2 regions of the Neobacillus sp. NPDC058068 genome follow, and region 2 is predicted to be linked to the other one. Evidence: a T-box and tRNA genes for the amino acid it is inferred to sense, from the RefSeq annotation. Region 2 holds a T-box; the other holds one or more tRNA genes.
What was found. A T-box is a leader RNA that pairs with one kind of tRNA and senses whether it is charged. The one in region 2 lies ahead of ACFVSW_RS11565 (valine--tRNA ligase), so its partner is inferred to be a tRNA-Val.
Positions count from the first base shown of each region.

Region 1: it encodes a tRNA-Val, which carries the amino acid that the T-box ahead of ACFVSW_RS11565 (valine--tRNA ligase) is inferred to sense. The anticodon was not compared.

Region 1 covers NZ_JBHVSI010000002.1:240,631-256,320, reverse strand. Annotated here, with positions in the region: gene ACFVSW_RS03530 (monovalent cation:proton antiporter family protein) at 1-1,204, shown strand, start outside; gene fabI (enoyl-ACP reductase FabI) at 1,307-2,077, shown strand; gene ACFVSW_RS03520 (CotO family spore coat protein) at 2,200-2,685, shown strand; gene ACFVSW_RS03515 (CotY/CotZ family spore coat protein) at 2,728-3,237, opposite strand; gene ACFVSW_RS03510 (DUF1360 domain-containing protein) at 3,381-3,737, shown strand; gene ACFVSW_RS03505 (hypothetical protein) at 3,817-3,939, shown strand; gene ACFVSW_RS03500 (YhcN/YlaJ family sporulation lipoprotein) at 4,160-4,531, shown strand; gene spoVAC (stage V sporulation protein AC) at 4,549-5,031, shown strand; gene spoVAD (stage V sporulation protein AD) at 5,032-6,057, shown strand; gene spoVAE (stage V sporulation protein AE) at 6,062-6,418, shown strand; gene ACFVSW_RS03480 (YjcZ family sporulation protein) at 6,526-6,654, shown strand; gene spoVIF (sporulation-specific transcription regulator SpoVIF) at 6,788-7,042, shown strand; gene ACFVSW_RS03470 (UvrD-helicase domain-containing protein) at 7,067-9,367, opposite strand; gene ACFVSW_RS03465 (GNAT family N-acetyltransferase) at 9,491-9,919, opposite strand; gene ACFVSW_RS03460 (YjcG family protein) at 9,926-10,438, opposite strand; gene ACFVSW_RS03455 (alpha/beta hydrolase) at 10,579-11,301, opposite strand; gene ACFVSW_RS03450 (WYL domain-containing protein) at 11,411-11,635, opposite strand; tRNA gene ACFVSW_RS03445 (tRNA-Val) at 11,837-11,908, shown strand; gene ACFVSW_RS03440 (recombinase family protein) at 12,094-12,681, shown strand; gene ACFVSW_RS03435 (recombinase zinc beta ribbon domain-containing protein) at 12,635-13,594, shown strand; gene ACFVSW_RS03430 (flavin reductase family protein) at 13,724-14,332, shown strand; gene ACFVSW_RS03425 (endonuclease III domain-containing protein) at 14,439-15,080, opposite strand; gene ACFVSW_RS03420 (DNA-3-methyladenine glycosylase family protein) at 15,096-15,690, opposite strand, start outside.
Region 2 covers NZ_JBHVSI010000008.1:163,799-179,488, forward strand. Annotated here, with positions in the region: gene ACFVSW_RS11555 (sensor domain-containing diguanylate cyclase) at 1-1,106, opposite strand, end outside; gene ACFVSW_RS11560 (bifunctional folylpolyglutamate synthase/dihydrofolate synthase) at 1,183-2,505, opposite strand; gene ACFVSW_RS11565 (valine--tRNA ligase) at 2,570-5,212, opposite strand; T-box leader at 5,257-5,496, opposite strand; gene ACFVSW_RS11570 (hypothetical protein) at 5,656-5,847, shown strand; gene ysxE (spore coat protein YsxE) at 5,864-6,904, opposite strand; gene spoVID (stage VI sporulation protein D) at 7,155-8,252, opposite strand; gene hemL (glutamate-1-semialdehyde 2,1-aminomutase) at 8,384-9,670, opposite strand; gene hemB (porphobilinogen synthase) at 9,696-10,676, opposite strand; gene ACFVSW_RS11595 (uroporphyrinogen-III synthase) at 10,788-11,567, opposite strand; gene hemC (hydroxymethylbilane synthase) at 11,564-12,499, opposite strand; gene ACFVSW_RS11605 (cytochrome C assembly family protein) at 12,594-13,427, opposite strand; gene hemA (glutamyl-tRNA reductase) at 13,442-14,785, opposite strand; gene ACFVSW_RS11615 (LiaI-LiaF-like domain-containing protein) at 14,998-15,486, shown strand; gene yihA (ribosome biogenesis GTP-binding protein YihA/YsxC) at 15,520-15,690, opposite strand, start outside.

The DNA of each region.
Region 1 (15,690 bases), on a different contig from region 2:
TTTTATTGAGACGTTATCAACAGGCACAGTACAAATTGGAACCCGAGCAGTGTTTACACTCATCATTGTTTTGGTTGGATTGTCAGAAACCCTCGGGGCTGAAAATATCCTCGGAGCCTTTCTAGCGGGAGTCCTCGTTTCGTTATTATCGCCGAATCAGGAACTTGTCCACAAGCTTGACTCCTTTGGCTATGGTTTTTTGATTCCAATATTTTTCGTGATGGTCGGGGTGAATCTTGATGTCTGGTCACTTTTTAGTGAAAAAAAGCTTTTATTATTAATTCCACTCTTATTGATTGGGCTTCTCTTATCAAAGATTGTGCCTGTGTATCTTTTAAAAATTTGGTACGATAATAAAACAGTTTTTGCATCGGGATTCCTGTTAACTTCAACCCTTTCACTAGTGATTGCCGCTGCAACAATTGGTGAGAGAATCGGGGTTATATCGGAACAGATGAAGGGGACATTAATATTGGTTGCCGTTATCACCTCTATTTTTACGCCGATTTTATTTAAAAGGTTGTTTCCGAAAGAAATGGCTGCGAATAAAAAGCTGCCGGTGGCTTTCTTAGGTGCCAATCTTGTTACCCTTTCATTGTCCCGTGAATTGAAATCCGGTCTATATGATCCGGTTCTTTACCATCTGCAAATGGATAAATCAGAGATGCAAATTGCAGACTCGCTTTTTGAAATTGTTGAAATTCCGGATTATTCAGTTGATACGATTATGAAAACTAAGGTTTACCAATCTGAGATTGTTGTCATTTCAACAGGTGATGAGGAGCAGAATGCGGCACTATCGATAAAAGCGAAAGAAAATGGGGTTCCAAGGGTAATTGCCCGAATTGAAAGCCCAGATATAGAGCAGCGCTTACGAGAACATCAAATCGAAGTGTTTTCTTCCTTTATGTCAACGAAGATGCTGCTCCGTGCGTTAATTGAATCGCCTGCCGTCATAAACATCCTCACAAACCAAGAGACAGGGCTTTATGAAATTGTCATGATGAACAGGCAATTTGATGGAATGACGTTACGTAAATTTCCTTTTACTGGCGATATTATTTTTGTGCGGATATTTAGAGACAAGGATTCCATCGTACCACATGGGGATACCGAGCTTCAGCTGCATGATCGCCTGATTGTTACGGGTACAAAGGAGTATGTGGATGAACTTAAAAGAGAGCTGGAATTTTGTGAAAGCTGATAAATTTTTATTATATGCGCCGCCCTTTTCATTTTTTATGAATTAGTGTAAAATTAGTACCAAGTACTAATAACATGTATTTATTGTGGGAGGAATTATTTAATGGGTCTTTCTTTAGATGGAAAAACATATGTTGTAATGGGTGTCGCCAATAAACGCAGTATTGCATGGGGAATTGCCCGCTCACTGCACAATGCAGGAGCAAGATTGATTTTTACCTATGCGGGTGAAAGACTAGAGAGCAGCGTTCGTGAATTAGCCAATTCATTAGAGGCGGAAGGAACACTTGTACTTCCATGTGATGTGACAAGTGACGAAGCTATTGCCACGTGTTTTACTGAGATTAAAGAGGCAGTTGGAACGATTCATGGGATTGCACATTGTATTGCATTTGCAAAAACAGATGAGTTAAAAGGTGAATTTGTGAACACGTCTAGAGATGGTTTCCTGCTCGCACAAAATATCAGCTCCTATTCTCTAACGGCAGTGGCAAAAGAAGCACGAGGCTTAATGGCTGAAGGCGGCAGTATTGTGACATTAACCTATTTAGGCGGCGAGCGTGCCATTCCAAACTATAATGTCATGGGTGTAGCGAAAGCATCTCTAGATGCAAGCGTCCGTTATTTAGCAGCTGATCTCGGAAAAGAGGGCATTCGCGTTAACTCGATTTCCGCTGGTCCAATCCGTACCTTATCAGCTAAAGCCATTGGTGAGTTTAATTCTATTTTAAATGAGATTGAAGAAAGAGCACCTTTACGTAGAACAACCACTCCGGAAGAAGTCGGCGACACAGCTCTATTTCTTTTCAGTGAACTTTCCCGAGGAATTACCGGCGAAAACATTCATGTTGATTCAGGATATCATATTTTGTAATTTCTTAAAGCCCGCAGCCATGCGGGCTTTTTATATGAAGAAATTGAGAATTTGCTGTTAACGGTGATAGGCATTTCGCATACATATAAAGTGTAGGATTACGTAATTAGGAGGTGCTTTGCATGTCTAATAAAAAGAGTCAACGCCCGCTGCTATATGTTGATCAGTCATTTTCTAGTGCCCCTTCCAAGAGCAACATGCAGGAAGTATATACAAACAAACGGGAACAAGAGCAAGTAGATGACATCAGAAGGAAAATTTCTCTTGCGAAAAGGGAGTCCATCGACCCGATACCAATCGAGGTAAACAATTCAGAGGATTGGCAATCTACTTCATCTACTCAACATCAAGAAAGAAACAAAACTGCATTTACGCGGGTAAAACCCTTCAAAGATATGGACCTAACTGAGCGCTTAGACTATTTAATCAACTTTCCAAAAGTTCTTCCACCTGTCCCGTGTGTCTTTTATACAGCTGAACAAAATTATCAGGGGTACTTAAAAGAGTACAACGGCAGCCAGGTAACCATCCAATTCCATGACCAATCGTCAAAAACATTCCCTCTAAATGATTTAAAGAATGTCATAATGATTGGAATCAAAAAGTAGAAATAAAAAAGCCAGCCGATTTATCCCGACTGGCTCATTTTTTTAATTGCATAATCCCAAGTTAACATCGGCAATACATTGAACTGCACAGAAGCAGTTTAAGTCAACTGTAATGCAGTCGTTGCTTGCGCGGAATCGCTCAACCTGGCACACCTTTGTAAGGTCAATGCAACATTTGTCTCCGCTAGAAACAAGGTTTACCGGAACAAAGTGCCCGCCTTCACGGCGTCCTGGCACTAATACACGAAGTGTTGCACAACAGTTGTCAAATACATCTTCTACGCGGAAGTAGATGGATACACATGCATTGTGTTCATTGCTGAAAAACGCGTGAAATGGAGAACCATCTTCCGTACTTAAAACAAACACACGAGTATCAACAGGTTCTCTCCTTGCTGGTGACACTAATGTTCCCAGCGGCTCTGTAAAACAACTGGAACACTCTGCACATTCTTCTTCAACAGCGTTGTCTTGAATATCTTTAATGGCACGAACTACTTCGCAGACACAGTTACCACTGCGAAAATCGTTATTATTATTTCCACAACCCATTTATTTTTCCTCCTTAATCCGTGATATATATCTTACATTACTAACATATTTCACAGAGCCCTTTTGGGTTACGGACAATTGCCTTATTTGGCAAAATTAGGCGGGTGAAAATCCAAAAATAAATAAGAGGAGATTAATAGGTGATGAAAATAACCTTTTTAAACTTGTTTATTTTATCACTGGCGAGCTTCAGGCTTACAAGATTATTTGTTTATGACAAAATAACCGAATTTATCCGTGCCCCTTTTTTCGATGAGCTAACTGAGGAAAATGAAGATGGTGAAATGGAAGTTTATTACCTCCCGAAGAAATCAGGAATAAGAAGATTCTTTGGTGAACTTCTAAGCTGCTATTGGTGTACAGGTATTTGGGCTGCTGCAATTATTGTAGGGCTGTTTTATCTGTACCCGGACTTTTCCACACCGGTTATCCTCATTCTAGCGGTTGCAGGAATTGCTGCAATTCTTGAATTAATCGTGCAGTATTTGCTGGAAATATAATGGATTTGCTGAGACAAGACTTGCATCTGGCTCATATTCTAACTATTAGGAATTATTTAATTCAGAAGGAGAGAATAGGGTGAATAAGAAAAAGAAGAACAAGGAAACAACGCAATCGTATCAAACAACGCAATCGTATCAAACAACAAAATCGGTAAAGAAAAAAGGCTGCGGCTGCGGCAAAAAAAAGACATCAAGATAACAGATGAAACTGCTGGTTAACTGGCAGTTTTTTTATTATTAATCTTGTCATAATTTTTGCCAATGTCGAAAAAACTACTTTGTAATAGTACTTATAAAAAATTGGAACAAGGAAAGGGAATAAAATGAGCGCTAGGTATCGACTGATATTATTCACTTGTATATGTTTATTGGCCGCCTGTAATCATAATCAACCGGCCAAGGATAGTCAATTAGCCCTGATGAAAACGACGAATCCTAAACCAGTTGTTATGGATAAAAGTAAAAATCCTAATCGTATTGAAGAAATAAAAAAAGAAGTAAGCTCATTTCCTCAAATTTATGATGTTGCCGTAGTGAAAGGGAAAAAAGATACACTCGTTGCCTATAAGGTTAAACATTTGCACCGATTTAGCATGAAAAAAATTGAAAAGAATCTAACCAAAATGCTTGAAGAAAAATATCCGAAAGAAAAGTTTACTGTTTCAAGTGATTATAAAATTTTTCTTGAAACGATTAGGTTGGATGAGCGAATGAAATCCCCTAAATTTTCTCACCGGGAAGCTGAAAAACGCTTTAAAGAAATCGTTAAGATGACAGAAGCTACGAAGTAGGAAAGGGCGAATTAAAAATGGAGAGCAAGCAAAAAAAGCAAAACACGACGCTCCAGCAGCGGAACTATCAACAGCTGCAGCAGAAGCATGAAATAAAAAGACCAGTACTGAAGAATTGTATCAAAGCATTTTTTGTTGGCGGCCTCATTTGTCTTATTGGCCAAGCCGTCAGTTATTTTTACATATATTTTTTTAATTTTACAGAACAAAGTGTCGGAAATCCGACAGTGGCGACAATGGTCTTCTTCTCCATGCTATTAACCGGGTTCGGAGTCTACGATCGGATTGGACAATTTGCAGGAGCAGGAAGCGCTGTGCCTGTTACTGGGTTTGGTAACGCTGTTATCTCTGCTGCTATTGAACATCGGACAGAAGGGTTTGTTCTAGGTGTTGGCGGGAATATGTTCAAGCTTGCCGGATCGGTGATTCTCTTCGGTGTGTTCTCAGCGTTTGTTGTGGCGTTGGTTAAAACGCTTCTTGTGATTTGGGGGGTTTTGTAATTGTTAAAAGGGCATCAATCATGGGTATTCGCTAACCGGCCAATGATTTCAGCAACGGGAGTAACAGGAGGGCCATTTGAAGCAAATGGGAAACTGGCGAATGATTTTGATTTATTATATGAAGATTTATGGATGGGAAAAGAGTCCTACGAAAAAGCCCATCGTTTATTGCTTGAAGAAGCAATAAAAATGGCCTTAAAAAAAGGAGAAGTCCAAAAAGAACAGGTACAATTTTTATTTGCCGGAGATCTAATTAATCAGATCACCCCTACAAGCTTTGCGGCTAGAACCATGCAGATTCCTTATTTCGGTCTTTTCGGGGCCTGCTCTACTTCTATGGAAGGCTTAGCACTCTCCTCATTTGTTGTTAATTACCAAGGAGCGAAATACGTGCTGACAGGTGCCTCAAGCCATAATGCAGCGGTCGAAAAGCAGTTTCGCTACCCAACAGAATATGGCGGCCAAAAACCGCCAACAGCACAATGGACCATCACCGGTGCGGGAGTGGCCCTTGTGCAGCCGAATGAGCCTGAAAAGATGCACCCTGTAACAACCTCAGCAACGATTGGAAAAGTCATTGATATGGGGTTAACAGATCCGTTTAATATGGGTGGAGCAATGGCGCCGGCGGCAGCGGATACAATCATGGCTCATTTTCGTGACCTGCAATTGGACCCTTCTTATTATGATTTAATTGTGACTGGCGATCTGGGGAGAGTAGGTCACGATACGGCCTTCGAATTGCTCAACAAAAGTGGTCTTAAATTGGAACGAAAACAGTTTCAGGATTGTGGGTTATTAATGTATAAGGATGATCAGCCAGTTCAATCCGGGGGAAGCGGTGCGGGGTGCTCAGCGACTGTCCTTTATGGACATCTACTGAACCAACTAAAGAAGGGGACATATAAACGGATGTTGGTAGTTGCGACCGGAGCATTGTTATCGCCGCTCAGTTTTCAACAAAGCGAATCAATCCCATGTATTGCACATGCAGTATCCATTGAGATGAATGAGGAAAAGGGGTGAGTCGATGCTAGCGATGTTTTTTTGGGCGTTTGTGGTTGGCGGATTCATTTGTGTCATTGGGCAGCTATTATTTGATGTAGTCAAACTGACACCAGGGCACACCTTAAGTTTGCTTGTGGTTGCAGGTGCAGTGTTGGATGGGTTCGGATTGTATGAGCCACTGGTTGATTTTGCTGGTGCAGGAGCAACCATCCCGATTACCAGCTTTGGAAATTCCTTAGTTCATGGGGCACTACAGGATGCGAAGGCACATGGAATCATTGGTGTGTTAACCGGCATGTTTCAAGTAACAAGTTCTGGAATCTCCGCCGCGATTGTTTTCGGGTTTATCGGCGCCCTTATTTTTAAACCTAAAGGGTAAAATGCACATTTTTCACTCTGGCTTTTGAATAGGTGGTCATGCCTGCACACACTAATAAGTAATTTCATATGTTATTAATGAGATTACTTAAGTGAGGTGACTATTTTATGTGCTTTGGTGGATATGGTGGTGGCTACGGCTACGGCGGTGGCTACGGCTACGGCGGAGGTTCAACATTTGTATTAATCGTCGTATTGTTCATTCTTTTAATCATAGTTGGTGCAAGCTTCTTTTAATAAATAGTAAGCTTGTTTCAGCTGGAAGGGGTTGGCCCAAAAAAGTGGCCAGCCCCTTTCTTGTTCCTGCAATCACCATTTTCCCTTTCCTTCATACAATAAAGTAGTTTATGAAGGAGAGTGATTTTTGAACATGGATAATGGATTCTTTAAAAACATAGAAAAGAAAACGGGCGTTAATATGAAAGATATCTTTGATTTAGCAAATTCGTTGCAAAATGCCAATTTTAAAGATGAAAAAACGGTCCGCAATGTGATTAGAAGGGTTTCCGAAATTGCTAATAAACCGGTAAGTAAAGAAATGGAAAATCAAATTGTAAAATCGATCATTAATGACGGGAAACAGCTTGACTTCAATACAATCTCGAAAATGATGAATAAAAAGTAAAAGAAGAAGACCAACTCCTTTGTATTAGGAATCGGTCTTCTTTCTTTTATTCAAAGGGGCTAAAAATCGTGACTGATTTGCCTTTTTTCCTCTCCTTTGTTGCGGTACTGAGATAAAAAGCTGATTCCGCGCGCGAGTCATCGCAACGTAAAATAATCTCCGCTCCTCTTCAAGAGCAGTAAAATCACCATTTCGCTGCGCTTCTAAGGCAAAATCATGTGGCAGGCTGCCATCGACAGTCCCGATTAAATAAACGGTTTTATATTCAAGCCCTTTAGCCCGGTGAATAGTGCTTAGGCTGATTGCATCTGTAAAATGCTTACTTAGATTCTTTATTTCTTTGTTCATTGCTGACATATGCTCGGAATGTGCCAGCAATGCCTCGATGGTCTCAAAGCTTTTTGCGGCCACTTTAAGGTCCTTAAGGTCGTCCGAGCCTTTTTCGATCTTGCTTGATTCGTTCCCTCGCTTCTTGAGAAAATCAAGAAAACCAAGATCTTTTTCGATTTTCTCAATCGCTATAATTGGGGACATATGCTTTAATCCCCGAATAAGCGTCACAGCCTTTTTTAATTTTTTTTCTTGAAAGGCATGTGCCGTTTTTAAGTGTGATAGGGCCTCAAGAAAACTGCAGTCTTTCAGGATACTCTGTGCTTTTAATTCTTTCAGTACCGCTTGCTTTAAAAATAAGAATGGCAGGATATCGGATAAAGCATGCGGGTCATCTTCATTCAAGCTAACCTTAAGAAAGGAGAGGGCACTTCTGACAATATACCGCTGATAAAAGCTTTCAGCATCTTGCTCCAGTTTAAAAGGAAGATTTGAACTTGCTAAGCGCTCAAAAATAGCACGTGAGCCAGCATTAGTCCGATAAAGAACCGCGAAGTCTGAGGGATTTTCCCCGTTAGAAATTCGTTCCTGAATATCTGTGACAATCATTGTTGCTTCTTCCTCTTCATCAAAGGGAAAAAATAAGAGCGGCAGCAAGCCTGATGAAAATTGTGCCTTCATTCGCTTCATTCTTCTGACTTTATTAGCAGCAATCATTTGTGTGGATGCAGCGACAATTTCATGGGAAGAACGGTAATTTTGTTCAAGAATAACCAATTTTGCAGCAGGGAAGTCTTTTTCAAATTCCAGCAAATAGCTCGGGTCACTCCCTCGGAATGAATAAATCGCTTGATCATCATCGCCGACTGCACAAACGTTTTTATGCATTCCTGATAGGAGCTTGATGAGTTCATACTGCACCTTGTTTACATCCTGAAATTCATCAATTAAAAAATAGTGAAAGCGGTCCTGATAGTGTGCAAGCAGGTCAGGGGAAGAATTCAAAAGCTGATAACAACCAAGCAGCATGTCATCAAAGTCAAAAAGACCTTCTCGACGCTTATATTCCTCATATTTTTTATATAGAAATACTGCCTTTTCTTCCCACTCAGATGCGGGTCTCACTTCGTTTGGCATCAGGAGTGAGTTTTTCCAAAACCCAATTTGCTGTAGCGCCAGGTCAAAGGCAAATTCCTTTTCAGATAAGTCGAGCTCTTTACCAGCTTCTTTAAGGATTTTATCCCGCTGCCATTCTTTTTTTAATAATTTGTCAGCAGACCAATTGGCTCCATCATGAAACATAAGTATCCGATAAAAAATACTGTGAAACGTACCCGTAACAAGTTGATTGATTTTTTCCCGTTTCATTTGTGGATAGGAGAGCAATCGATCCTTCATTTCAGCGGCAGCTTTTGACGTAAAGGTAACAAGCATAATCGTACGGGGATCAATCTGTTTATCATGGAGCATAAAAGCTGTTCGTACGGTTAACACACGTGTTTTACCGCTCCCCGCACCAGCAAGGACTAATATCGATCCTTCTGTATCCAGGACAGCCGCTGTTTGGCTTTCATCCAGGACAACTCCGCTTTCCGCTAGTTCTAAGAGATAAGGCGGTCGTTTTTGCTGACTGCCTTCTGTTACCTGTTTAAATGGGATCGTGTATTCAATTGTTTTTGATGGTCTGAATAGTTCTAGATTTTTTTGGGTTTCTGTAATCGTTCTGCCTTTTGGCAGATTAAATCCGTTCTGAACGCTAAAGCTTGCTGAATCCTCGGTAACTATAGTTACAGCAGGCTCTGGGCAATGTATTTCCGGTTCTTGGGTATGAAAAAAATAAGGGCTCTCGTGAATTCCCAGTAACAATCGAACTTTCTGGGCGCACGTAGGGCAGTGGAGTTCACCATTTTTCCCAGCAAGAAAGATTTTTTGATATTGTTCTCTCGCTAAGTTGTCAAGAACAATATTTTGATGTTGATAGATAGCTGTTTTCATATATTTAAACCTCTATTTCGCTAAATAAGACATGTTCAATCATAACAAAACTAGCCGGTATCTGAAAGTGTTTTAATCCAGGAAGATAAAGAAGCACTTGCCAGTCAACGGCAAGTGCTTCTTTTAAGTTATTATTTCTTTTATCATTGTTTTATGAGGAATACCTGCATCCAAAAACTCCTCTGAGACAACCTCGTAACCAAGACCTTCATAGAAAGGAATAGCTTGGGTTTGGGCATGTAGCTTTAATTTCTGTAACGCAAGAGACTGAGCGTGGTTCTCAATAGCATTCATGATCGACTTCCCTGCACCAGTTTTTCTTGCTTCTTTTAAAACACAGATGCGTTCAACTTTCCCGTATCCATCCACGACCCGGAATCTGCCAGCCCCGATAGGCGCATCTTCAAGATATAGGACAAAATGGGCGGCTTCATCTTCGTATTGGTCGATTTCCTCTTCAAGCGGGACGTTTTGCTCCTCCACGAAAACAATTTTTCTTATATAAAAAGCATCTTCAAGTTCTTTTTGATTTTCTACAACCTTTACTTTCACGTAATCCTATTCCTTTCCAAGACGAAATGTTTCATAAACGGTCCAAGAACCATTTTCTAATTGATATAGAAGGTGGAAGCGGTCAATTGTTTCTTCATGATCAAGTTTTGTCATTCTAAGTGAACCTAAGACATCTGAGTGCTCGTCATCGGAAAGCTTTTGACCAATCGTAATATGCGGAACAAAGGCATAATCCGGGTTTTGTTCGCTATATTCTTGATTAACTTCGGAATGAAGGGCTACAAGTTCTTCCGTTTTGTCCACTTTGAAATAGATGACATTATTTACAGGCTGAAACGAGCTGATTTTGGAAGTTTTTAATGCGATTGGGTTGGTATTTCTAGCGATTTTTCGTAATTTGTCTGCTAAATCCTTCGCATTCTCTTCTGTTGCTTCAAAGGCATTCTTTAACGTTAGGTGTGGAGGAATTAGAGCATAATGCGGATCATAGCGTTTGCGATAAGAATTCACCAGGTCTTGAAGCTTTTTTGACGGGAAAATAACAACTCCAAATTTCATACGTTTACCTCCGTTTATATAAAATTATTTTCTTGAAAAACCAATACTTATAAAAAGCCTTCCTGCTATTATAGCAAATTTTCAAAATATATTAAATCACTTAAATCACACTTATGAAACTTGTGACAATAGTTGTAAGACTAAAATAACAGTTTAAGTGCTCGTCTTAAATCTGGCTGCCAGTATGTCCAGGTATGATTTCCGTTAAATTCTTCATAAAAATATGTAAAAGGTTTTGCTGAAATTACTTTTGAAAGTTCGCGGTTTGGGCCAAGGAAATCACTCACTTTTCCGTTAGTCATGTGTACTTCCGTTTCTTGATTGCCAATGACATGATAAATTTCTAAAAGCTGCTCTTCAGTAAAGTTTCTTATTAATTCCACTACCTGATTGTCAACGTAAGGCGACTGCAACAGTACTTTTCCAAATGTGTGCGGGTATTGAATTGCCGTCATTAATGAGACGGTAGCGGCAAGCGAGTCGCCAATAAGTGCCCTCGTCGAACCCATTTGATAAGTAGGAAACTCTTTGTCAAGAAAAGGAACTAACTCATGGGCAAGGAAGCGGATGTATTTTTGGTTTTCTGATCCTTTGGGATGGTATTTCCTGCGACGGTCCTCCACATCTTTATAGGGCACCCCAACAATTATTAAATTTTCAATTTCCCTTTTAGAATGAAACTCGTCTGCTACTCGACCAATTCGGCCAAGCTGGAAATAATCGCGGCCATCCTGTGCGATTAACAACGAGTATTTATATAACGGCGAAAAGTTTGCTGGTAGATAAATAAGGAGCTGCATTTCTTCCCCTAGCTCAACGCTTTGAAAGGTAAGTTCTTTAATCGTGCCTTTTGGAAACTCCATACAACAAAACCCCCAATATTTCGATTAATACAACTGCATTTTATCATATTTTAATTAGAAATGCTTTTCACAATAGGAAGGGAGTTTGGGGGAATCGGAACATAGGGGGTTAGTGAAGGTGTCGCTTTTTTAAACAGGTTTCGGGCATGATGGATAAAATGTTTTCCCGCTTAAAGGTGCGGACTTGTTTTCGAAGCAGACAATAGGCACGAATATATTCCTCATTCATTTCCATCACAATCAATTTCCGCTGAGATAACTCATGGTTATCGGCAAGATAAATCATTTCTAAAGGCATATTTTCTTCGATGGAACGGATGAATAGCCCATCCATGTGAATCACTCCTTTCTTCATTATTGTATTATTATATCCGAACATTCGTTCTTTATTCGAGAAAATAGAACTTCCATTCCTTTTTGTTGTTAAAAGATTTATCGGCTGGAATGGATGGTCAGGAGGGTTATCCGTAAGAATGCTAAAAATAATATTGACATTCTAGAAAAATTTAATATAATTAAATTTGTACTAATAAGCGATCTGATAGTTCAGCGGGAGAATACATCCTTGACAGGGATGGGGTCGGGGGTTCGAATCCCTCTCAGATCATCACTAATCCTAACATCTAAACGATGTTAGGATTTTTTTTCTATAATTTGTAGTTTCTTATTTCAAGTAAAATAATATTTAAAAGCTCTTTCCTAATTGCTGGAATTACAAGCTCTTTAATTGATTAAAACGAACATATGTTTTATAATTAAATAAAGAATAAAAATAAAAGGAGGATAGAGCCGGTGAAAAGAGTCTGGGCTTATTACCGTGTTTCAACTAAAAGTCAAGTCCTTCACCATGATACTACCCTACAACAGAAAGCTTGTTTAAATTACATTTCCAATTTTCACGATTGGAAAATAAAACGTGAGATTGAGGAACTGGCTGTTTCTGGATATAGTGTAAAACTAGAAGATCGAAAAGGAATCAATAGAATCTTACTTGGTGCTAAGCAAAGAGAATTTGAAGTATTACTTGTATTCATGTTGGACAGGATTGGCAGGAAAGAGGATGAAATGAAATACTTTTTCGATGCCATGCAGAGTGAGGGCATTGAAATCTGGTCTATAACCGAAGGAATGGTTTCCAATTTTTCTGAACGTGAAGCTGAATATTATCTTCAGTGCTCAAAAGAAGTTGAAAAAACATCACAAAGAGTAAAAAGAAGATTTGTACAACTAAACGAGGAAGGTATTTTTACAGGAGGATCTCCTCCTTATGGGTACAAAATTATTAAATTGGATGGAAAATCAGAATTAGCTATTTTCCCTGAGGAAGCAGAGATTGTTAAAATTAAGAAACCCCATATATATTGGTTACCCAGCTTATAATAAATGTAGCAATCTGCACGGTAAACATAAGCGGTCAGAATGGAAGCTCCAACCTAAAAAAGAGGAATTAGTAATTGTAGATAAGGAAGTATTTTTAAAAACTCAAGAATTAATGGACAAAAGAAAACCCTATGAAAATCATTCGGGTACTACAACAAAAAATACCTTTTTACTTAGCAATCTAATTTATTGCGGGTACTGCGGGAAAAAGCTAAAGGCCGAGAATAATAGAAATAGACCTAAAAAAGTAAATGGAAAATCATTTGAAACAAAAATTTATCGGCGCTATGTCTGTGAGCATGCAAAAAATAAACATGAAATTCATGAGCAAAGGGACTTTGGTGCAGACAAGCATGAAGATATAATTATATCTTTGTTAGCAGACGTTATGAAAAAAGCAACTTTTTTTATTGATGAAAAGGGAATAAAACAGGAAAAAGAATCCTGTTTAAGGGAAATAGAAAGGATAAAAGAAGAATTAAGTCAGTTGTATTCCTCTTATTTTCAATTAAAAAATGAAAATCAATTGGAGAGATTAGCTAAATTAGAAAAAGATATTCTTGAAATAAATAAAAACCTTTTTAATGAAGAAACTTCTTTTTCTGCTCTTATAACTAAAGAGAATTCTATTGAATTGTTAAATATAGAGCTACCTAATTGGAATAGTAAATATTATTCGTGCTCTGTAATGGAAAAAAGGCAGATGCTAGGGCGAATTATTGAAAAAGTAATTCTTAAAAAAGGAAGTTTTGAATTATTAACAAAAGATTATATTGCACATCCTGCTATAATAAGTCATAAAATTAAAGAGATAAATTCTAGTTCTGTAGTGATTCCAAAAGTGACAGGGAAGGGGTCGGGGGTTCAAGTCCCTCACAGGTCATCACAAATCCTAACATCTAAACGATGTTAGGATTTTTTTATTTCTAATGTACATCGTGATAGACACACTTTGAATGATTTATATTCTAAAAACGTTACATAGAATTGTATAATTAATCATAAAGAAGAGGAGTTGAATTACATGATGAAAAGTGAATCAATGCTTTCGATTGACCCAGCTAAGAATACTGCGACTGAAAATTATAAATTGATGATTGGGAGTGTTATTCCAAGGCCAATTGCATTTGTGACCTCGTTAGCGAGTGATGGTACCTTAAATGCTGCTCCGTTTAGCTACTTCAATATTGCCTCATCAAAACCGCCGATGATTTCAATCGCTGTATTAAGAAAGGAAACGGGGCAAAAGGATACGGCACGCAACATTGTCGGTCTTAAGGAATTTGTTGTTCATATTGTCGATGAAGGGATTATCGCACAAGTGAATGAAACAGCGGCAAGCCTCCCGCCTGACCAAAGTGAAATGGAACTAACAAATTTTTCAGCAATTGAGAGTACGAAAATCTTGGTTCCGGGAATTAAAGAGGCAAAGATCCGTATGGAGTGTATATTAGAGCATCACTTAATTTTAGGCGATGAAGATGCGCCCAGCAGTGACCTAATCATCGGAAGAGTGGTTCAATTTCATTTTGATAAAGAAATATACGAGAATGGAAAAATTAATCAAACTAGTTTAGCTGCTGTAAGCCGGCTTGCAGGTCATAATTATGCAAAAATCGGTGAGGTTTTTGAAATTATTAGGCCGAAATAAGTGCCCGCACGGTAAATGAAAGAACTTTTCATTGCCCGAAATAAGAAAAACAGCTTCCCCGCGGTCAATGAAAAGTTCTTTAAAGATAAAATGGAGAAAATATATCCTAGTCCAGTCTTCGACCACAAATATCAAATAACGGGCAGATATCACATATAGGCGTTGCTTTGCAATGCTCCTTCGCATGTTCAACGATAAGGGCGTGGAATTCATTAAATAGTACCAAGGCCCCAGGTAATTCCTTTTCAACTTGCTTTCTAAAGGTATCATACGATTCTGGCATATCGTATCCTAAACGATAGAATATCCGCTTTGCATAGGCGTCGACGACAAAAATAGGGGTATCAAATGCGTAAAGCAAGATGACATCCGCCGTTTCAGGGCCAATGCCCTTGATACTTAATAGCTCAGTGCGCAGTTGATGCCTGTCTATTTTTTTAATCAAATTGATATCGTAATCATGGGTTTTAAACCATTCCATAAAGGACTTGATCCGACTAGCCTTAATATTGAAAAAGCCGCTTGGCTTTATAAGCTGGGCAAGTTCCTCATTAGATAATTGAGCAACCACTTCAGGATGCAAAAACGGTCGTAAATTTATTAAGGCCTTGTCGACATTGCGCCAGCTTGTATTTTGAACAAGTATGGAGCCGATCATCATTTCAAACTGTGTTTCCGCTGGCCACCAGCCTTGCGGGCCGTAGTGTTCATATAATTTTTTGTAAATTAATTGATAATCGTGCTTCATTGTATCACCATTTTCTTAATATAGAACCCGCCATAAATAAAACGTGGCATATGCTTGCCAGCCCTCCCATCGTACTGAAAGCTTTAAAAGCTCTTCCTTCGCAGGCTTTTTCTCTGAACCGGTCAGATGTTTGATGGCGTTATGCAGTCCAACATCATCAATCGGATAAGCAGAGGTAAATCGTAGGCAGCGCATTAGCACGTAATTCGCTGTCCATGGACCAATCCCGCGAATCTTGATTAAACTCTTTTCAGCTTCTTTAAGGCTATCCATCCTCAATAATTTTTCCTTCGATAATTCCCCGCTGGCCATCAGTTGGGCAATGCCAATAATATATTCACTTTTTTTCAAGGTCATTTTAATATCTGCTAGATCAGCAGGTGTTAATTGGGCAATTTGTTCGTAGGTTGGAAAAACCCAATAGTTCCTGCCATTCCACTCGATTGAATCGCCAAATTTTTCAACAAATTGTCTTTTTAATGTGTAGGCGAACGCTAAGTTTATCTGCTGCCCTAAGACTCCCCAGCAGAGGGCCTCAAATAAATCGGGCACACCGATCACACGTAATCCGAAAAATTCCTCGACTGGCCCCTTAAGGAGCGGGTCTGCT
Region 2 (15,690 bases):
TTCTCATAGGCGCGCTTTTTCTTAGCAGCCAGTAATAATACTCCTGTTACGTTTTTACTGCTTACGATTGGAACACAAAGAATACTTTCGACATCGCTAGGGATTTGGCCGCTGACAATTCCTCGCCACTCCATCTTAGCAGAGAATAGATAAGCCTTCCGTCTCGCCCAGACCTTGCCGCAGATTCCTTCGTTCTTTTTCAATGGTTTAATGTCATTCGCCATTACAGTACCGCTTTCAATCCTACGAATTAATTTAAGCTCGTCGCCTGACACTTCAAAAATATAAGCATAATCAACGGGCAGCATTTCACTAAGCTTTTGAATAAATAAGTGAATGACGTCGTTTACATTTAGGCGTTCGGCTAACTGATGACCAATTTCCGCGGCCTTTTGTAAGTATTCGTTTATCTTCTGACTTGAATAGTACAGGTTAAACACAATTGACACACTAGCAAACGGAATTCCGACAAACAAGATAGCTAGTATTCCCACTTGTCTGTATAAAATGTACAGCATAATCCCAATCGGCAAGGTGATTAACGTAGTAATCGTTTCGACAAAGAAGTCTTTGCCGAAATAAGACTCTTTCCTTTTATAAATAAAAAAGAGATTAAAAGAAATGATGATTTGATTTAATAGATAACTTACCACGGCATAGACAACAGCCAGTAAGAGTGCATGTCTATCGTGAGACAGGTTGGGACCCGTTTCGCCTCCAAGTAAGAAATAAACGATTCCGCTAACGAAAGACCCAATAAAGAACATAATTAAATTCAGCGGCAGACGAAATAATTGACCATTTTTCAGAATCCTTAGCCGTACAAGTAAACTAATGACCGCTGCCTGGGCAAAGAGGATTTCGACAAAGAGGCCAAACTTTAAAAAGGTCGCAAGTGCCACCCATTGAATGAGAAAAATAAACATATCGTTTATGACAATTGGCATCGAGGCAACAATGAGTGTTAACAGCAAAAACGCCAAAATATCAACCCAATTACCGTTGAAGCGAGGAGGATAATAGGTATAGGTAAACCATAAACCGGCTGGAACCAGCAAAAACCAAACTAGAAAAATCGTTCTTTGGACTTGCGGTTTTACACCCATCTTACTCTCCTCCTCTCCATCGGTCGGTTATTATTAATTCAAGATAATCTAATATTATCAAATAATAGGCAGCTTGTCATAGAGAAATCGTCTTATTTTTCAAATATTTACATAAATGAGGTTTAACTTCCGAAATAAAATAGAGAGAACCGGTAATGACTACCATGTCTTTCGCATCTAGGTTATCAATTTCTTCTAACAAATAGGTCTTCCAATTGTCGACCGCCAGTTTGTTCGCTGATTGGCTGATTTGCAGCAAATCCTCTGCATTAGCGGCGCGGGGAAAATCAAAGCTGACAAACGAGATTTGGTGAGCAATCTTGTCGAGCTTAGCAATCATTCTGTCGAGCTTTTTATCCTTCAAGGCCGCAAACACAATCTGGATGTGACGATCCGGGTAACGGGATGATAACTCATCGACTAACGCTGTAACGCCTTCGTCATTATGGGCCCCATCAATGATGACCAGCGGGTCTTGCGAGAGAATTTCAAACCGCCCCGGCCAATAGGCCTTTTTTAAACCGTCCCGGATGGCTTTGATGCTCAAGTTGAACGAGCATTTTTGATGTAAAAATTGGGCTGCGCTTACCGCAAGTGCAGCATTTTCTGTTTGATGCTGGCCGATCATCCTGATTTCAAGCTCATTCATGGTTTGCGTTTCCGTTTGTAATGTGAACGTTTCGCCATTTTCAAGCGATTCATGAGCGCTGATGGAGAACTCTTGATTTAAGCGGTAAATAGGCGCGGTTTTTTGTGCCGCCTGCTCGATAATCACGTTAAGTGCACCAGGATGTTTGACTGCGGTAAATACGGGAGTATGTTCCTTAATAATTCCCGCTTTTTCAAAAGCGATTTCCTCGTAGCTATTTCCGAGGATGTTCGTATGATCAAGACCAATATTTGTAATAATCGAAGCTAGCGGATGAAGGATATTGGTGGAATCGAATCGCCCTCCTAAACCTACTTCAAAAATGACGATGTCCACATTAGTGTTCTTGGCAAAATAATCGAACGCCATCGCAGTAATCACTTCGAATTCGGTTGGACCGCCAAGCTCCGTTTCCTCCAATTCATCTGCTAATGGACGAATAACATTGGCAAGCGCTAGCAATTCCTCATCGGTAATCGGTTTCCCGTTCACACTAATCCGCTCGTTAAACTGCTCAATATAGGGCGAGGTAAAGGTTCCAACTGTATAGCCTGCGGCTTCGAGAATGGAGCTAAGAAAAGTAACGGTTGAGCCTTTTCCATTTGTTCCGCCGATATGGACTGTTTTTATCTTTGTTTCTGGATTGCCAAGCCGATCCATCATCCATTCCATTCGTTTTAAACCTGGTTTAATGCCCAGTCTTAAGCGTGCATGAATCCATTCCAGGGCTTCTTTATATGTAGTAAACAAATCGTAACACCCCTTTTAATAAAGGGAAGACGAATCCAGTTATGAATTCGCCTCACCTTTTCATTTATCCTCTTAGCTCTTTAATCCGTGCTTCAACAATATTTCTTTTTTCAAGATAATCTTGCTCCTTGGCACGCTCTTCAGCAACAACACTCTCCGGTGCCTTTTTCATAAAGCCTTCATTGCTTAATTTCTTCTGAACTCTGTCGACTTCCTTATTTAAGCGGTCATATTCTTTTTCCAGACGGGCTATTTCTTCATCGATATTAAGCAAGCCCGCAAGCGGGAGAATGATTTCTAAGCCAGTAATAACCGCCGTCATCGCTTTTTCAGGTACTTGAATATCTGTCCCCATTTGCAATTCTTCAGGGTTACAGAAGCGCTCAATATAGCTGCGGTTGTTTTCGACTGCCTGTAGGACCTGTTGATCCTTCGCTTTGACAAGCATTTTGATTTTCTTGCTCATTGGCGTGTTTACTTCGGCACGAATATTCCGTACAGAGCGAATCATCTCCATGAGCAGTTTCATCTCCCCAGCTGCTTCCTCATCAGAAAACGCTGGATTTACTTCCGGCCATTTCGCTTCGGTAATCGAGATGCCTTGGTGCGGCAGGTTCTGCCAAATTTCCTCGGTGATAAATGGCATGAACGGATGTAAGAGGCGCATCGTTTGGTCTAACACGTAAGCAAGAATCGAACGAGTCGTTTTCTTTGCTGCTTCATCTTCACCATATAACGGCAGCTTCGCCATTTCGATATACCAATCACAGAAATCATCCCAGATAAAGTTATAAAGTGCACGGCCTACTTCACCGAATTCATAGCGCTCAGAAAGCTTGGTCACATGCTCAATCGTTTCATTTAAGCGTGTTAAAATCCACTTATCGGCTACTGACTTCTCACCGCTGAAATCAATTTCCTCATATGTCATCCCGTCCATGTTCATTAATGCAAAGCGGGAGGCATTCCAAATTTTATTAGCAAAGTTCCAAGTCGATTCTACTTTTTCCGTACTATAACGTAAATCCTGCCCTGGTGAGCTGCCAGTCGATAGGAAATACCTCAAGGCATCGGCACCATATTTATCAATGACATCCATTGGATCGACACCATTGCCAAGCGATTTACTCATCTTTCGTCCCTGCTCGTCACGAACGAGACCGTGAATGAGAACATCCTTGAATGGACGCTCGCCAGTAAATTCAACGCTTTGGAAAATCATTCTCGATACCCAGAAGAAAATGATGTCATAGCCTGTTACCAAAGCAGCTGTTGGGAAGTAGCGCTTATAATCAGCCGCTTCATTGTTTGGCCAGCCCATTGTTGAGAATGGCCAAAGTGCTGAACTGAACCATGTATCTAACACATCTTTGTCCTGTTCCCAGTTTTCTACGTCTGCTGGCGGCTCGTGATCAACATATACTTCACCCGTTTTTTTGTGGTACCATGCCGGGATGCGGTGGCCCCACCAAAGCTGTCTTGAAATACACCAATCACGGATATTTTCCATCCAGCGCAAGTAAGTTTTTTCAAAACGGTCAGGAACGAAATTTACTTTGTTTTCTTTGTCCTGCAGGGCAATTGCCTCATCGGCAAGCGGCTGCATTTTAACAAACCATTGTGTTGAAAGGTATGGCTCAACTACTGCACCACTTCGTTCTGAGTGGCCGACAGAATGCAGATGGTCTTCAATTTTGAACAGAACGCCCAGTTCTTGCAGGTCTTTGACAATTTGCTTGCGGCATGCAAAACGATCTAGCCCTTTGTACTTGCCGGCCTTGTCATTCATTGAGCCGTCTTCGTTCATTACAAGAATGCGCTCAAGATTATGACGGTTGCCGATTTCAAAATCGTTCGGGTCGTGGGCAGGGGTAATCTTTACGGCCCCGGAACCGAATTCCATATCAACATAATCATCGCCGACAATCGGAATTTCGCGGCCAACGATTGGCAGGATAACAGTCTTACCGATTAAGTGCTTATAGCGGTCATCTTCTGGATGAACGGCAACAGCTGAATCACCAAGCATTGTCTCTGGACGAGTGGTCGCAATTTCAATGAATCCAGAGCCGTCTGCCAGTGGGTACTTCATATGATAGAATGCACCTAGAACATCTTTATAGATAACTTCGATGTCGGATAAAGCTGTTTTCGTCGATGGATCCCAGTTAATAATGTACTCGCCGCGGTAAATCAGTCCTTTTTTATAAAGGGTAACAAAAACCTCGCGAACGGCATCAGATAGTCCTTCATCAAGGGTGAATCGCTCACGGCTGTAATCGAGCCCTAATCCGAGCTTTGCCCACTGCGCCCGGATATGGGAAGCGTATTCTTCCTTCCACTTCCACGTTTCCTCCACGAATTTCTCTCTGCCAAGGTCGTAGCGGCTTTTGCCTTCACTGCGCAGTTTCGCCTCAACCTTTGCCTGGGTGGCGATTCCGGCGTGATCCATTCCCGGAAGCCAAAGAACGTCATAGCCCTGCATCCGTTTCATCCTTGTTAAAATATCCTGTAATGTTGTATCCCACGCATGGCCTAAATGAAGTTTTCCGGTTACATTCGGCGGCGGGATTACGATGGTATACGGCTGTTTGCCCTCATCATCCTTTGCTTCAAAAAATTTACCTTGAAGCCACCAATCATAACGTCCCTTTTCAATCGTTTGCGGATCGTATTTGGTTGGCATCGTTAATTCTTTTGTTTCCATTTACTATTCCTCCTTTTTTCTCCATAAAAAAAACCCCTTCGTCATAAAAGGACGAATGGAGTTTGCTTCGCGGTACCACCTTTTTTCCAATCAAAGAAAGATGATTGGCTCTTAAATAGGATAACGGATTTGATCCGTCTTCAACTAATAGGATTTGTGACATCCGTTCGCAGAAGAAGCTCGTGGGCGACTTTCTGATGTGCCTCTTAGGAAATCTTTCAGCTAATGATTTCCCTCTCTTGAAGCTGGCTAGGCATCGTACTCTTCCCTGTCTTTGCTTACGCTAATTAAATTATATAGTTATACTACGAAAAATAAGGCTTGACGTCAATCATGATTACCAAATTTCTTTTAATTTATACTATATGTAATTTTTCAGGGGAATTTACAGATGTTTAGAATATATATAAACAAACGCCTGATTTGAAAGGGGAGGTTTTTCTGTGAGGGGAAATTTTCAAAAATACAAACACCGTCCCTGGTTTCGAACATTCCGGAGATTTTGCGGACAATTGATTCTGCCCTTTATTATTTTTCAATTCATTCGAACGATGTTTTTGCCAACCGTCTTTGATGTTTTATTATTGTCATTCTTTATCGTTATCGCCATTTCTATCTATTTTGAAATTATTTAAGGAGCCCATCATGCAGTTAATCAATCTGCTGCTGGGCTCCTTCTTTTACTTGCTGCACGGCTTCGATTTCCGTCATGCGCATGACAGCATACTCAGAATTTTTTAAATGCCAATAGTGCTGCTGGAGTTTGCGGACAAACTTCAGCTCCTTCCTAGGCCGAGGATTTCGAAAGTAGCTTTCTGCAACTTGGATCACGGGAATCGGGTAGGCTAAATAGCTGTAGAATAATAATTTCTCATCTTCTTTAAATGGAAAGTATTTATAGTAATGATATACCCAGTCAAGGGCGGTATCACTTCGTTTTAGGCTCGTATTTAAGGCTCGTGATAAATACGGGAGGAGATCATGAATAGGTGAACCGTAACGGGCATTTTCAAAATTGATAAAAAAACCGTACCCGCGATCATCAAATAGAAAATGCTCCGATGATAATTTCCCGTGGGTAATAACCATGCGGGCCTTTTCAATTTCTTTCGTTTTCTCATACCATTCTTCAAATTTGGCCTTTGAAAAGCGCAGTGCCTGGCTTATTTCGGTATAATACATGCAATATAACAATTCGAATGGCGACATATATGTCTTTTTTTCACATTCATCGATGAAGCCATCGAGGAATTCCTGATGCTTATCCATTTGCTCTATCGTCTTTTCATAGTGCTCTGTTCGTTCTTCGTTGCTCACCGTGATTTCTTTGGCGGAAAGCGTATGGAGCCGTGCCAATTCCCGAAATAACTGCTGGTTTTTATGCTCGCGGTCTTCCTTATGATCATTTGGCATCCAGGGCATTAGATAATAGAGATTATTCTCGTGTAAGACTGCATACCTGCCGTCCATTGTTGGATAAATCGGGACCATCCGATTAAAGCCCTTCTGGTAAAGCAGATGAACGTGGCGAATGAAATCCGTACCGATTGTCGGCGCGATTTTTTTCAGGGCAAACGTTCCTTTATTTGAATAAACCTTTTGGACACCACCGTAATCTTCGACAAAATAAGGCTCAACAAGATAATCTTTTAAAATAGGATAAATTGCTTCTAGTCGATTCACGTCAGTCATCAGAATTCAACTCTCCTTAAAAAGTAAATAGCATGGAGCCATCTACTTCGGAACTACAACATATTCAAAGAACCAGCCTAACTTAAAAAAGGCGGTGAGAGCAGAGCCGCACTACACTTGATTTGCCCTGAAGGTTGGATAGTTCTACTAAATCGGAACTAACGGATTCGATTTAGCAGCGCTCCGCCCCTTTTCCAAAAAACGAAGGTGAGCAGGTCAAAGAAACCCGCTCATCTTCTTTTCTAAAAAGTTATTTTTTTGCAAGCGTCGCTGGAATGTATAAAACCTGACCCTCAAAAACATCCTGATTAAGTTCGAGATTATTAACCCGGAGTAGATTTGGAACCGTTACGTCATAACGTTCGGCCAGTCCATCAAGAGTATCACCCTTTTGAACGATACATACCTTTACTTTCACTTTCCCTGTGCTTTCTTCCTTGCGGGCAAAAAACTCTGTCAGCGTCATGCTCTTCTTTTTAGTCAGCTTCTTCTTTACTTTTTTTATGATGTCATCAGATGAGGATGAACTTTCTTCAACAATTGTAACGTCTTCTTCAAAGTGAGTATGTGGGCTGGACTCTTGTTCAAAGGTTGCTTCCTCATGATAGCTGCTCTCACTTCTCGCCTCCTGAAGGTTCCATAGTGGCTCGTAGTCTTCTTCCTCCTTCACTTCCTGCGGCTGATAGTTGAAGGTTGGAAACTTCGGTAAAACTTCCACACTCTCTTCTTCCTGCTGCTTCCTCGCCTCGACCTCAAATAAGAAGTTTTCTTCAAATGCACTTTGAACTGCTTCTTGTTCATTGAGGACTTCTTCTTCATCCTCAACCGCATACGTTTCGGTACGGTGAAGTACCTCGTATTCTGACTCCTCTTCTTGTTGCTGCTGTTGTTCAGTTCCGTAAAGGCCGCTGATGGTCAGCTCTGCAGAAAGCTTCAAACAGCTGCGCTCCGGCAGGGAATAATCAAATGATTCAACGAGGACATCGATATCGTAAATACTTTGAATCCGATTATTCGGAATCGTAATATCGACTGGGAAACGGTGGGAAAATTCACAGCTTCCTTCCTCTCGTTCCGCCACTCTTTCAACAAACTTGTGCGAGCTAAAACCTTCATCCTCGCCTTCATCGCTAGCTTCGTAACTTTTATATTCGCCAGTGAGTTCCAGCGAACCACGTATGGTTACGTACTGATCGTTTTCCTGGATGGTGATGTCCGGGTCTAGGGAAATCGAAACAAGTTCTTCGACTTCCTGTCCTTTTCTAAACCACAATGACTCCTCCAAAGAAAATCGCAGGCACGATTGATTCTCCTGGGACAAAGCGACTCCTCCTTTCGTTTCCTTCACGCAAAATCACTATGTCACTTACACTCTATGTGGAAATATTTTTATTTATGATAAAAAAGTGCGTGGGAATGGGTGATTCTTCTGAGGTATAAAAAAAACACCCACTTGGTGAGTGGGTGCAGTGAATTATATTATTTAAGCCTTGAGAAAGCAACCTCTGCTGCTTGAATTGTTTTTTCAATATCTGCATCTGAGTGTTCAGTCGAAAGGAATAGTCCCTCGAATTGGGATGGCGGCAAGAATATTCCTTGATTAGCCATTTCCCGGTAGTAGGCAGCAAAGAATTCCAAATTAGAGTGCTTTGCTATGTCATAGTTGATAACTTCCTCATTTGTAAAGAAGAAGCCAATCATCGAACCAGCACGGTTAAAGGTAATTGGTACCTCGTATTTTTTAGCAGCCGCCTCAAAACCTTTTTGAAGCATGTCGCCTTTACGGATAAATTCCTGATAGTGCTCAGGTGTTAATTGACTTAATGTCTCAAGGCCTGCCGTCATCGCTAACGGGTTTCCTGAGAGGGTTCCCGCTTGATAAATTGGACCACTCGGTGCGATTTGCTGCATGATTTCCGCTTTACCGCCGTATGCGCCAACAGGAAGTCCGCCGCCGATTACTTTGCCGAGGCAAGTAATGTCTGGAGTGACATTGAAATAGCCTTGTGCACAATTGTAGCCAACACGGAAGCCAGTCATAACTTCATCAAAAATCAGTAAAGATCCGTTTGCCGAAGTTAGCTCACGCAGACCTTCTAAGAAGCCTGGAAGCGGCGGAACAAGACCCATGTTACCGGCAACAGGTTCAACAATAATACAAGCGATATCTTCGCCAAATTGTTCGAAGGCAAATTTTACACTTTCCAGGTCATTGTAAGGAACCGTTATCGTATTTGAGGCTACCCCCTCCGGCACCCCAGGGCTGTCAGGCAAGCCAAGTGTAGCCACGCCTGATCCGGCTTTAATCAATAACGAATCGCCGTGGCCGTGGTAGCAGCCTTCAAATTTCAGTATCTTGTTGCGGCCAGTATAGCCTCGGGCTAAACGGAGTGCGCTCATCGTTGCTTCTGTACCTGAATTGACCATCCGTACTACTTCAATCGAGGGCACGCGTTCAATTACTAGCTGGGCTAATTTACTTTCTAATAAGGTCGGAGCTCCAAAGCTTGTCCCTTGTTCTGCTGTTTTTTTCAAAGCTTCGACAACACGGTCGTTGGAGTGGCCTAAAATGAGCGGACCCCATGATAGGACGTAATCAATATATTCGTTGCCATCGATATCATAGATTTTTGACCCTTTGCCTCTTTCCATAAAAATCGGACTCATGTCAACGGATTTAAAGGCACGAACCGGGCTGTTCACACCGCCGGGCATTAGGTTTTGGGCTTCTTTAAATGCTTCAATCGAATTTGTATACGAACGCATTCCATTCCCTCTTTTCAAATAATGTTTATTCGTCTTCTTTTAACCAGCGAATGGCATCTTTTGCCGCGTAGGTAATGATTAGATCTGCACCGGCGCGCTTCATGCCGATAAGCATTTCTAGCACGGTCTTTTTCTCATCAATCCAGCCGTTTAGTGCAGCTGCTTTAACCATTGAATATTCACCGCTGACGTTGTAGACAACGACTGGTAAATTAAAGTTATTTTTCACATCACGAACAATATCAAGGTAAGGCATTCCAGGCTTAATGATTAAAAAATCTGCCCCTTCTGCGACATCGGATTCTGCTTCTCTGAATGCTTCCATGCGGTTTGCCGGATCCATTTGATAGGTCTTGCGATCACCAAACTGCGGTGCTCCCTCCGCCGCTTCACGGAAAGGTCCGTAAAATGCGGATGCATATTTTACTGCATACGACATGATTGGTATATCGGTATACCCAGCTTCATCTAAACCGGCGCGAATCGCTGCCACAAAGCCGTCCATCATGTTCGATGGTGCAATAATATCTGCTCCTGCTTTCGCCTGGGCAACTGCCGTTTTTACGAGTAGTTCCAGCGATTGGTCGTTAAGGATCTGCTCACCCTCGACCACTCCGCAGTGACCATGGTCTGTATACTCACAAAGGCATGTATCGGCAACAATGATGATTTCCGGAAATTTTTCTTTAATGAAACGGGTCGCTTCCTGAACGATTCCATGATCATGGTATGCCTGCTCGCCGCATGCATCCTTTGTTTTCGGAATGCCAAACAGCAGGACCGACTTAATCCCATGTGCGACGATATCTTCCATCTCCGCTTGAAGGTGATCCAGCGATACTTGGAAAACACCAGGCATTGATGAAACCTCGTTACGGATGTTTTCACCTTCATAGATAAATAACGGATAAATGAAATCCTCCGCTCTTAAATGATTCTCTCTAACAAGTGCACGCATATTGGCACTTGAACGCAGCTTGCGATGACGTGAAAATTGAAGTTCCATTATATAAATACCCCCCGAAAAAATTACCTTATTTGTTGAGCGCTGTTTTACTAGCGGATAACACCTGTTTACTGGCGGTTGCGCCACTTTACTGGCGGATAGCCCGCCACCTCAATCCCCAGTTTCCTCTAAATAAGCTATCAAGCTTTTGATCATTTCTGCCACGGTGTACTCCTCTGGAGAAGCATGAACTGTCAATCCATAAGCATGTAATTTCTTCTCTGTTACGGGTCCGATGCAGCCGATTACACAGTTTCTCAGCTGCTCTTCTAGTCGATATTCCTTCACAACTTTCATCAGATGATCGACCGTCGATGGACTTGTAAACGTCAGGATATCAAGCTGGTTGCCAGCCAGCATTTCTGCGAGCTTTACTCCGCTCTCTTCCGGCATGTACGTTTCATAAATGACGACCTCATCAACCAAAGCACCAACACTTGACAAGGAGCTGGCGATATATTCGCGGGCGAGATTTCCTTTCGGCAGCAAGACCCGGGAACCACTGTGGATATAAGGCAAGAACTCTTCAGCAAATACTTCCGCCACATATGCCGATGGGATAAATTCTGCACGAAGCTCCCGCTCCTGCAAGACCTCTGCCGTCCTTTTCCCAATCACAGCGATCTTTGGAAAATCGACACCAGCCTCTTCATAAAAAGAAAAGAAGGTTTCGACCGTGACATTGCTCGTAAAAATAATCCAGTCATATGTATCAAGGACCTTCATTGCTTCTAGAAGACGCTCGTTTTTTTCAAGCGGACGAAAGGCAATCAGAGGGATTTCAATCGGAATCCCTCCAGCCCTTTCAACAAGCTTGGAAAAGGAGCCTGCTTGACCTTCTCCTCTTGGAACAAGGACTTTCTTTTCAAGCAATGGCAAGGATTTTATCATTGACCCTCGAGCTCCCGTTTGACCTTTTCAATCAGGTCCTTGGCTCCTCTTTTAATTAATAAGTCAGCAGCTTGAATGCCAAGCTCTTCCGGATTTTGCCCTCTAAGTTCTTCTTTGAAAATTTCTTGACCTTCAGGAGAAGCAACTAAAACATTTAAGACCACTTCATCGTTCTCTTCAACACGAGCAAAACCAGCTATTGGTACCTGACAGCCGCCCTCCATTTTTTGCAGGAAGGCGCGCTCAGCGCGAACGGCTCTTTCTGTTTTTTTGCAGGTGAATTTTTCAAACAGCTCTAGTAGTTCTTTATCGTCTTCACGGCATTCAATCGATAATGCCCCTTGGCCAACGGCAGGAATACAAAGTTCAGCATCCAAAAATTCAGTTACCACGTCAGACGCCCAGCCAAGGCGGGAAAGACCTGCTGCTGCTAAAATAATTGCATCGTATTCCTCAGTCTCTAGTTTTGCTAATCGTGTATCGACATTGCCGCGGATCCATTTAATCTCTATATCCGGGCGCTGCACTAACAACTGGGCACTGCGGCGCAGGCTGCTCGTGCCGATGATCGCACCTGGCTTCAAATCGTTTAATTTCACGTGACCTCTTGAAATAAGGGCATCGCGGTGGTCTTCACGGAAAGGAATACAGCCGATAGTGAGACCCTCCGGCAATACAGCCGGCATATCTTTCATACTATGAACAGCCATATCAATCTCTTTATCAAGCATCGCCTGCTCAATTTCCTTTACAAACAAACCTTTACCGCCTACCTTCGAAAGGGTAACATCAAGGATTTGGTCGCCTTTTGTAACAATTTCTTTTACTTCAAATTCGAAGGATGGATCAAGCTTCTTCAACTGGTCCATTACCCAATTTGTTTGTGTTAATGCCAACTTGCTTCGTCTGGAACCTACAATAATTTTTCGCATGATTGCCTCCTATGGTTTCATTACAAAAATCTATATCATTCGACTTTGAGTATTGTCCAGCTCTAGCGCCGCTAAACGGGCACCTTCGCTTTTCTTATGCGTACCATAAATGAAAGGATGATAATTGACCAAATAAGAAAAAGTTAATGATAACAATTAAAAAAGATGCTGTATTCCAAATCGCTAATTTTCTGCCGGACAGGTTTTTCACAATCCGCAGGTATAGGAAAATGCTATAAGCCGTCAACAATATGAATGAGCCGATGATTTTCATATCGTACCATGGCATTCCCGGAACCATTAGAAACGCCCACTGCAGACCAAGAATAAGGCTCAGGAGCAGCATGGGAACACCGATGACTGCAAATATGTATGATAATCTTTCTAGCTTCTCTAAATCTGCGAGTCTAATGAGTCTGGTTCCCCATTTTTTTCTCTTTAATAAATCGTACTGAAGCAGGTATAACGTCGAAAAGACAAACGACAATGAAAAGGCTCCGTAAGACAGAATCGCCATTGTGATATGGATTAACAGCAGTTCAGACACAAGCTGTTTGGCCATGATATGGGAATGATATTGCATCGGGGCAAAGGTATGAATCGCCATGACGATAAAGCCAAGTATATTCGTAAAAAAAACGATAAAGTCAACCCGCAATAACCGATTTATCCCAAGTGACAATGTGACTAATACCCAAGCATAAAAATAGAGTCCCTCAAAGATTGTTAACACAGGGAACCTGCCTGTTCTTATCATATAGGAAGATAGAAAAACGGTCTGCAATATCCATACAAATGCAAGTAACCAGAAGGCAATGCGGTTTGCCTTCTGGTTATGATGTAGGAAATCAAAGAAATAAAGCAGTACACTGAAGGCGTATACGACTACTGTTAATTCATGAATCCTTGTCATGAAGACTTCAATCATAGACGAGGCCCCCTCTATGACCGAAAGGAAGCCTGAACTTCTTGGACCGGCATGTTATTGGTTTCGGCTGCTTTCGAATGTTGTTCCTGGGCATGCTCTTCAATATTAAATATTTTCATAAATAAACCCATCGCCTGATCAGCATCGGGTCTTGCAGCCAATTCTTTTGCTTGTAAAATCGGATCCTTTAAGAGTTGGTTGATGATACTCTTTGTATGTTTATTTAATACTTTAATATCCCGATCCGTTAAGTTCGGCAGTTTTCGCTCCAAGCTATCCATTGTTTCCGCCTGAATCGCTAATGCCTTTTCCCTAAGAGCGGATATAACCGGAACCACGCCGAGCATTCCAAGCCACTGGTTAAATTCCACGATTTCTTTTTCAATCATGAGCCCGATTTTTTCAGCTGCTTTCTTACGCTCTTGCAGATTGGCCTCGACAATTCCTTCTAGGTCGTCAATATCATATAAAAAGATGTTTTCAAGCTCGGCTATTCTAGGGTCCAAGTCACGCGGTACGGCTATATCAACCATAAATAACGGTTTGCCCTTGCGCTTCTTTTCGACCTTTGCCATCATTTCTTTTGAAATGACGAAGCCTTTTGCACCAGTCGAGCTGATGAGGATATCGGCCTCCACCAGTGACTTCTCCAATTCAGCTGCTTTTCTTGCTTCACCATTAAAACGGCCCGCAAGCGCCTTCGCTTTATCATACGTCCGATTGATGACTGTTACTTTTTTCACGCCGTTACCGTGCAAGTTTTGGGCTGCGAGTTCGCCCATTTTTCCCGCTCCAAAAATCAAGACATGCTTCCCAGCAAGGGAGCCGAAGATTTTCTTCGCAAGTTCCACCGCCGCATAGCTGACAGAAACGGCATTTGCACCGATCTCTGTTTCTGAGTGACCGCGTTTTGCCAGGGTGATTGCCTGTTTAAACAAGTGGTTAAACACGGAACCGGTCGTTTCTTCCGCTTGAGCTGACATGAAGCTCGTCCGTACCTGCCCAAGGATTTGCGTTTCCCCTAAAACCATGGAGTTCAAGCCGCAAGTCACATTGAATAAATGTTCTACCGCACCATCGTCTTCGTAAACAAATAAAAATGGCGAAAACTCTTGCTGTTCCATTCCGAACCATTCGGACAGAAATTCTTTCATATAATAGCGGCCTGTATGTAGCTGGTCGACAACCGCATAAATTTCCGTTCGATTACACGTAGACAAGATGATATTTTCCAGGATGCTTTTTTTGGAGTTTAACTTCTTAATGGCATCCACAAGATCGGCTTCATTAAAGGTCAACCGCTCACGGATTTCTACAGGGGCAGTTTTATAATTAAGACCGAGCACTAATATATGCATATGTTTTGGACACCCCCACTAAATAATACATTTTCAACTAGTAAAATTATATCACGAGCAATTTCGACTTTTACCCGATAAATGTGAACAGAAAACGAAACTATTGTGGTAATATTAGAAATTGAATAGGATATGTTTATATACTTCCCTATGTACAGTATCAAAAAAACAGATATGATTCAAGTGAACCTTACTGGAAGCGGTGTTTAGTGATGAAAAACCAGCGAATATTCCCTGGAATAATCCTGATTGGATTTGGCGCATATTTTTTATTACAGCAAACTGGATTGAGCTTTTTTCAACAAATTTCAACATGGCCGACCCTGATCATCATTGTTGGTGCCGCCTTTTTAGGGCAAGGGTATTTGGCTAAGGATTACGAGGCCGTTCTTCCCGGGGTCATTATGGCAGGATTTGGTCTTCAATTCTATCTTGCCGGCCGTGTGTCGTTCTGGCCGCCGAATCATATCGGCATGTTAATCTTGATTATTTCAATCGGATTTTTTCTTCGGTTTCAAAAGACCGGCTCTGGCTTGTTTCAGGCTTTTCTCTTTCTCATTTTATCAGTCATGCTGCTATTTTATGATAAAATTGCCGGCTACTTTGGTTTGCTCCAAAATGGAATGAGCTTCATCTGGAAATTTTGGCCCGCACTGTTAATCGTTGTTGGTATCTATTTTCTACTAAAAAGAAAAAAATAAACGCCTGGCACATCAAATGTGCCCGGCGTTTTTTCACATATAGCTTTCGAGAATCGACCACGCCTTATCTTTTCCTTCACCTGTTTCTGATGAGAAGACGATAATATGGTCGTTAGCATCAAGGTCTAATGTCTCTTTTGTTACCTTTAAATGTTTTTGCCATTTTCCCTTAGGAATTTTATCTGCCTTCGTTGCAATGATGAC